DNA from 2 places in the Rhodococcus sp. NPDC056960 genome. Region 2 is predicted to be linked to the other one. Evidence: riboswitches for the same ligand, from Rfam matches in the RefSeq annotation. Region 2 holds a riboswitch; the other holds the start of a gene.
What was found. Region 2 has a riboswitch for thiamine pyrophosphate ahead of thiC (phosphomethylpyrimidine synthase ThiC). Riboswitches for the same ligand answer to the same signal wherever they lie in the genome.
Positions count from the first base shown of each region.

Region 1: it holds a riboswitch for thiamine pyrophosphate, as region 2 does, so the genes downstream of both, ACFTWF_RS05755 (3-oxoacyl-ACP reductase) here and thiC (phosphomethylpyrimidine synthase ThiC) in region 2, are expected to answer to the same signal.

Region 1 is NZ_JBHURF010000003.1:114,701-118,102, reverse strand. It holds gene ACFTWF_RS05760 (LLM class flavin-dependent oxidoreductase) at 1-661, opposite strand, end outside; gene ACFTWF_RS05755 (3-oxoacyl-ACP reductase) at 663-1,427, opposite strand; TPP riboswitch at 1,477-1,580, opposite strand; gene ACFTWF_RS05750 (MarR family winged helix-turn-helix transcriptional regulator) at 1,654-2,106, shown strand; gene ACFTWF_RS05745 (organic hydroperoxide resistance protein) at 2,109-2,531, shown strand; gene ACFTWF_RS05740 (oxidoreductase) at 2,551-3,402, opposite strand, start outside.
Region 2 is NZ_JBHURF010000003.1:393,582-396,983, forward strand. It holds gene thiD (bifunctional hydroxymethylpyrimidine kinase/phosphomethylpyrimidine kinase) at 1-55, opposite strand, end outside; gene thiC (phosphomethylpyrimidine synthase ThiC) at 66-1,712, opposite strand; TPP riboswitch at 1,705-1,813, opposite strand; gene ACFTWF_RS06995 (GNAT family N-acetyltransferase) at 1,947-2,321, shown strand; gene ACFTWF_RS07000 (GNAT family N-acetyltransferase) at 2,421-2,783, shown strand; gene ACFTWF_RS07005 (hypothetical protein) at 2,876-3,402, shown strand, end outside.

The DNA of each region.
Region 1 (3,402 bases), 280 kb from region 2:
CCTGATCGGATGCGCCCGCCTGGAACAGCACCGGACGTCCCTGCGGAGAGTGCGGCACGGTCAGCGGGCCGTCCACCAGGAAATGCTTGCCCCGATGTTCGACCGGACGCACCTTCGCCGGATCCGCGAAGGCGCCCTCCCGGTCGAGCACCAGCGCGTCGGGCTCCCACGAATCCCACAGCGCGAGTGCCACATCGACGAATTCCGCGGCACGCGAATAGCGCTCGTCGTGTGGCGGCATCTCCTCGAGTCCGTGATTGCGCGCCTCGGCGTCGAACATCGACGTCACCACGTTCCAGCCGGCGCGGCCGCCGCTGATGTGGTCGAGCGACGCCAGCATCCTGGCGGCGTGGAACGGGGTGTAGAACGTCGTGGACACCGTCGTCACCAGCCCGACCCGCTCGGTGGCCCGCGCCATCGCGGACAGCGCGGTGAGCGGTTCGAGGAACCACATGCCCCCGGTCGCGGGGTCGCGCACCGAATGTCCGTCGGCGAAGAACACCGCGTCGAGGCAGCCCCGCTCCGCGGTCTGCGCCAGTTCCTCGTAGTAGGTGATGTCGCAGAGACGCTCCACCTGCGAGGCGGGATGCCGCCACGCGGCGCCGTGGTGGCCGCAGCTGTAGAGGAAGGCGTTGAAGTGCAGTTGCCTCGTGTCGCTCATGTCAGTCCTTGACCAGTCCGCCGTCGACGACGAGGTTCTGGCCGGTCACCGCGCGCGACCACGGGGACGCGAAGAACAGCACCGCGTCGGCGAACTCTTCCGGGGTGGTGACCCGCTGCAGCGGCGTGCTCGAAGCGATGAGGTCGAACACCTCGTCGGGAGTGGCGGCACTCGCGTCGGTGGTGCGGAGCAGCCCGCCCGAGACCATGTTGACGGTGATGCCGTCGGGACCGAGGTCGGCGGCGAGGGTACGGGTCAGCGACAGCGCCGCGGCCTTGGCGGCCGTGTAGTCGTGGTACGGGACGACGGGGTTCTGGAACAGGTTGGTCCCGATGTTCACGATCCGGCCGAACCCGAGCGAACGCATGCCCGGCAGTGCGGCCTGCGTGGTGTGCAGGGTCGCCTTCACGCTGCCGCGCAACTGCGCGTCGAACGCATCCCACGTGATGACGTCCGCCCTGTCGCGTGCGTCGCCGTTGAAGGAGAAGTCGGCGAGCGCGTTGTTGATCACCGTGGTCACCGGTGAGCCGAAGTGCGCCTCGGCCGCGGCGAACAGCGCGGCGACCTGTCCGGCATCCGTGACGTCGGCCCGGAGCGCGACCGTACGGTCCGCGCCAAGGGAAGCGGCGAGCTCCTCGGCCGCCTCCCGGCTGTTGCGGTAGTTCACGATCACCCGCGCGTTCTGCTCCGCGAACGACCGCACGAGGGCGGCGCCGAGGCCCCGTCCACCACCGGTCACCAGGACGATCTGCTTGTCGAGCTGCATGCTGTCACCTTCCGTTCGGTCGGCGACGAGATATTCGGAGCGGCGCGTACGGCCGTCTCCGCGACATCCCTTCGCCGGCATTACCCAGTTCAGGTTCGACGGGTGTGTTCTCAGCCGCCCGGCTCTCGCCGGGCAGCACCCCGTGTCACTGGCGAACAGTGTATGCCCAGTCACCACTCCGGCCATTATGGTTGTGCACAACCTAGTTGTGTGCAACTATTTGGTGGTGACCGACAACCTCGCCCTCGACCGCCAGGTGTGCTTTGCCTTGTACTCGGCATCGCGGGCCATGACGGCGAGATACCGGTCGATGCTCGACTCGCTGGGAGTGACCTACCCGCAGTACCTCGTGCTGCTGGTGCTCTGGGAACAGGACGGCCGCGGAGTGCGTGAGATCTGCGATGCCCTGGACCTCGACACCGGCACGCTGTCGCCACTGCTCAAGCGCCTCGACGCCCTGGGCCTGGTCGAACGCCGCCGCTCGTCGGCCGACGAGCGCCGTGTCGGGATCCACCTCACCGAGAAGGGTGCCGGTCTCCGCGCCGCAGCGGAGGACATTCCCGCGCAGCTCGCCCACTCGACGGGAATGGACGTCGACGAACTCGTCGCCCTCCGCGACACCCTGTCGAGGCTCACCGAATCGCTCCACAGTTTCCCCACCCGTACAGGAGAGAAGTAACCATGAAGATCGTGTACACCGCCGAAGCCCTCGCCACCGGAGAAGGCCGCAACGGCCACGCGCGCACGTCGGACGGCCGGCTCGACGTGAACCTGGCCATCCCCACCGAGATGGGTGGGTCCGGCGACGGCACCAACCCCGAGCAGCTGTTCGCCGCCGGATACGCCGCCTGCTTCCACTCCGCACTCCAGTTGGTCGGCCGTCAGGCGAAGGCGAACGTCGCCGACTCGGCCGTCGGTGCCCGCGTCGGCATCGGCTCCACGGACGGCGGCGGATTCGGGCTCGCCGTCACCCTCGAGGTCTCCCTGCCCCACCTGCCCCGCGCGGAAGCGCTCGAGCTGACCGAGAAGGCGCACCAGGTGTGCCCGTATTCCAACGCCACCCGCGGCAACATCGACGTCACCCTCGAGGTCACCGAAGACTGACACCTGCGCGGGCGTCGGGTCACCCGAACTTGTACTCGACGCCCGTCAGGTTCTCCGACAGGGACCACAGCGCACCGGCGGTCTGCTCGTCCCGCGACTTCTTGTTGGAGCCCACCACTTTCGGATGGCCGCGCTGCTCGAACAGTCCGTCCGGCCCGATGTAACTTCCGCCGATCACGTCGGGAGCGGTCGCGGCGTACAGCATCGGCAGCGCCCCCATCTCCGCGGACTGCGCGAAGATCCGGTTACCGACCGCCAACAGTTTGTCCTGCACGGACTCGGTGTGCGCCTGCAGATTGGTCGAGGCGTACCCCGGATGCGCGGCGACCGCCTTGACGGGTGATTTCGCTGCGGCGAGCCTGCGCTGCAATTCGTACGTGAACAGCAGATTCGCGAGCTTCGACTGCCCGTATGCGCTCCAGCGGTTGTATTTGCGGTGTTCCCAGTTGAGGTCGTCGAGGTGGATCGTTCCCGCCTGATGCACCGCACTCGACATCGTGGCGACCCGATCGGTGATCTTGCCGAGCAGCAGCCCGGTCAACGCGAAGTGCCCGAGATGGTTCGTGCCGATCTGCATTTCGAAGCCGTCGGCGGTCGTGCGCTGCGGCACGGCCATCACGCCGGCGTTGTTCACCAGCACGTCGACGGCATCGATGCCCGCCGCGAACTCCCGCACGGAGGCGAGATCGGAGAGATCGAGACGGCGCACCTCGGCGTTGTCACCGATCGACCGCGCGACCACCTCTCCCTTGTGGGTATTGCGACAGGCCAGGACGACGTGCGCCCCCGCCTGCCCGAGTGCCCGCGCCGCCACCTCCCCCAGACCGCTGTTGGCGCCCGTGACGACGAACGTGCGGCCACTCTGATCGAC
Region 2 (3,402 bases):
TGGTGAGAACTCGGACGGGGGTCTGGCCGTCGGGGGTCAGGGGCAGCAGCTTCACGACAGGGACCTTACCGATTCTCGGAGGTGACGGATTCGACGGGCAGATACACGCGTCCACCTGCGTCGACGAACTCGCTCGACTTCTCGGCCATGCCCGCCTCGATGGCCTCGATCGTGTCGAGTCCGTGTTGCTGCGCGTATTCGCGCACATCGGCGGAGATCCGCATCGAGCAGAACTTCGGACCGCACATCGAACAGAAATGCGCGCTCTTCGCCGGCTCCGCGGGCAGGGTTTCGTCGTGGAACTCGCGGGCGGTGTCCGGATCGAGGGACAGCGCGAACTGGTCGTGCCAGCGGAACTCGAACCGGGCCTTCGACAGCGCGTCGTCCCGCTCCTGGGCGCGCGGATGCTGCTTCGCCAGGTCCGCGGCGTGGGCCGCGATCTTGTACGTGATGACGCCGATCTTGACGTCGTCGCGGTTCGGCAGTCCCAGGTGCTCCTTCGGGGTGACGTAACAGAGCATCGCGGTGCCGGCCTGCGCGATCATCGCCGCGCCGATCGCGGACGTGATGTGGTCGTACGCCGGCGCGATGTCGGTGGCGAGCGGTCCCAGCGTGTAGAACGGCGCCTCCTCGCACAGTTCCTCCTCGAGCCGCACGTTCTCGACGATCTTGTGCATCGGCACGTGGCCGGGCCCTTCGATCATCACCTGCACGCCATGCGATTTCGCGATCTTCGTCAGTTCGCCGAGGGTGCGGAGTTCGGCGAACTGGGCGTCGTCGTTGGCGTCGGCGATGGAACCGGGGCGCAGTCCGTCGCCGAGGGAGAACGTGACGTCGTAGCGGTGCAGGATCTCGCACAGTTCGTCGAAATGGGTGTACAGGAACGATTCCCGATGATGGGCCAGGCACCAGGCCGCCATGATCGAACCACCGCGGGAGACGATGCCGGTCACGCGTTTCGCGGTGAGCGGGATGTAGCGGAGCAGGACTCCGGCGTGGACCGTCATGTAGTCGACGCCCTGCTCGCACTGCTCGATCACGGTGTCGCGGTAGATCTCCCATGTGAGCGCGGTGGGGTCTCCGTTCACCTTCTCGAGCGCCTGATAGATCGGCACGGTGCCCACCGGCACGGGCGAGTTGCGGAGGATCCATTCCCGGGTCTCGTGAATATTCTTGCCGGTGGACAGGTCCATGATCGTGTCGGCGCCCCACCGGGTCGCCCACACCATCTTCTCGACCTCCTCCGCGATCGACGACGTCACCGCGCTGTTGCCGATGTTCGCGTTGATCTTGACCGCGAACGCCTTGCCGATGATCATCGGCTCGAGTTCGGGGTGCGTGCGGTTGGCCGGGATCACGGCCCTGCCTGCAGCGACCTCGGCGCGCACCGTCTCCGGTGAAACGCCTTCGCGTGCAGCGCAATACCGCATTTCGGGGGTGACAGTTCCGGCTCGGGCCGCGTCGAGCTGAGTGCCCTCCCGGTCGGCGATCCACGGCGCGCGCAGATGCGGCAGTCCCGCCTCCAGATCGATGGTGGCGTCCGCGTCCGTGTACGGGCCCGACGTGTCGTAGACGTCGAGGTGCTCACCGTTGGTGAGGTGCACGCGGCGCACCGGTACCCGGACGTCGTCGCCCGACGGCAGGTAGTGCTTGGTGCTGCCCTCGATCGGCCCCGTGGTGACGGACGTGGCTGTAGATACAGTTTTGCTCATCGATGATGCTCCCTACGCCGGCATTACCCGGACAGGTTCGACGGTCGACGGCCCCTAGCCGTCCTCTCAGCCCGCTGGTGCGAGCCCCCGTGGATGTGTAGTTGTCCCGGAGACTGTAACCGAGATCTCTGTCAGTGAACATTCGGGGGAAACTTGGACAGCGGCTCCGCGCATCGGTATAAAGGGTGACGAACATCACATTTCGATTACGACACATACCCCCAGGAGATGGCCATGCTGACGGACGCGCAGGTTGTGGACGTGATCGACAACGCCGATCAGAACCGGTTCGAACTCCGGCTGAGCGGTGATCTGGTCGGGATTCTCGGGTATTTCGACCTCGCGGAGACGCCGCCCGGGGCGGGGACGCCCGCCGCACGGCCGCCGGGCTCGAAGGCTAAGGGGCGGCAGGCGCCGGTGGTCTCGTTCATGCACACGGTGATCGTGGAGGACTTCGGGCACCGCGGACTGGCCGCGCTCATGGTGGGCCGCTCGCTCGATCTCGCCCGCGGGTACGGGTGGAAGATTCGCCCCGTGTGCACGTACGTGCAGCGCTTCGTGTCGGCGCATCCCGAATACCGCGACCTCATCGTCCCGGTGGAGCGCTGACCGTGCGCGCGCCGTGAAGACGGCCCGTCTGCAACGAAACGGTTCCGGGACCGGCGATTCCACGGATGGCGACACCGTCTTGCTGATTCCATGAGTGGCATGGATCACATTTCGAACGGTTCCGCGTCGCCGAGCAACGTCGCGGCCGCAGACGCTCGCGTGCTCGACAACCCCGCCCACGAACGATTCGATCTGTGGCTGGGCGGCGAGTTGGTCGGCATTCTCGGCTACCGGGACGGCGACGACATCCCCGGTTGCATGTCCGGACCGGGCGAGGTGGTCGCGTTCATGCACACCGTCGTCAAGGAAGAATTCGGTGGCCGCGGGCTGGCCGCGATTCTGGTGGCCGAGGCGCTGGGGTCGGCGCGCGATCGCGGCTGGAAAGTGCGTCCCATCTGCACATACGTGCAGCGCTACCTGGCGTCGAATCCGGTGCACCTGGACATTCTGGTGGTCGAGTAGAACCTCCGCGAGAGCACTGCTCTTGATTTCGGCGACTTCGCTGTGAATACTGCTCTACATAGAGAGCGGTGCTCGCATTCGAAGGAGTCGTCATGACCGTGTCGGATCGGATCGGAAATCGGACCTCCGGGGCGTTGTTCGCGCTCGCGGGTGTCCTGTTCGTCGTCTACCCCGCGGTGCGCCCCTACGCGCCGAACGGGGCCGCGGACGGGGCGGCCGAGTTCGCCTCCCCGTGGTGGCTCGTCGCACACCTCTCCGCCGTCGGCGGGTTCATCGCGTTCGGGCTTGCGCTCGTCGCGCTCGGCAGCATCCTGAAGCGGACACCCGGCGCGCGGGCCGCGGTGGCCGCGGTGGTCGCATCGTGGGTCGGGATCGGGCTGACCCTGCCGTACTACGGGGCGGAGACGTTCGCGCTGCACGCTCTCGGCGGCAGCGGACTGGACGAGGACGCCGTCGCCACCCTCGCCGAGAGCGTGCGGATGGGCTCGGCGCAGGCGTTTCTCTTCGCGGCGGGACTGCTACTTCTTGCGGTCGGCGCGGTCGCGGCAGCCGTGGCCGTCGCCCGATCCGGACTGTTCGCCCGATGGGCGGGAATCCCGATGGCGCTGGGATTCGCGTT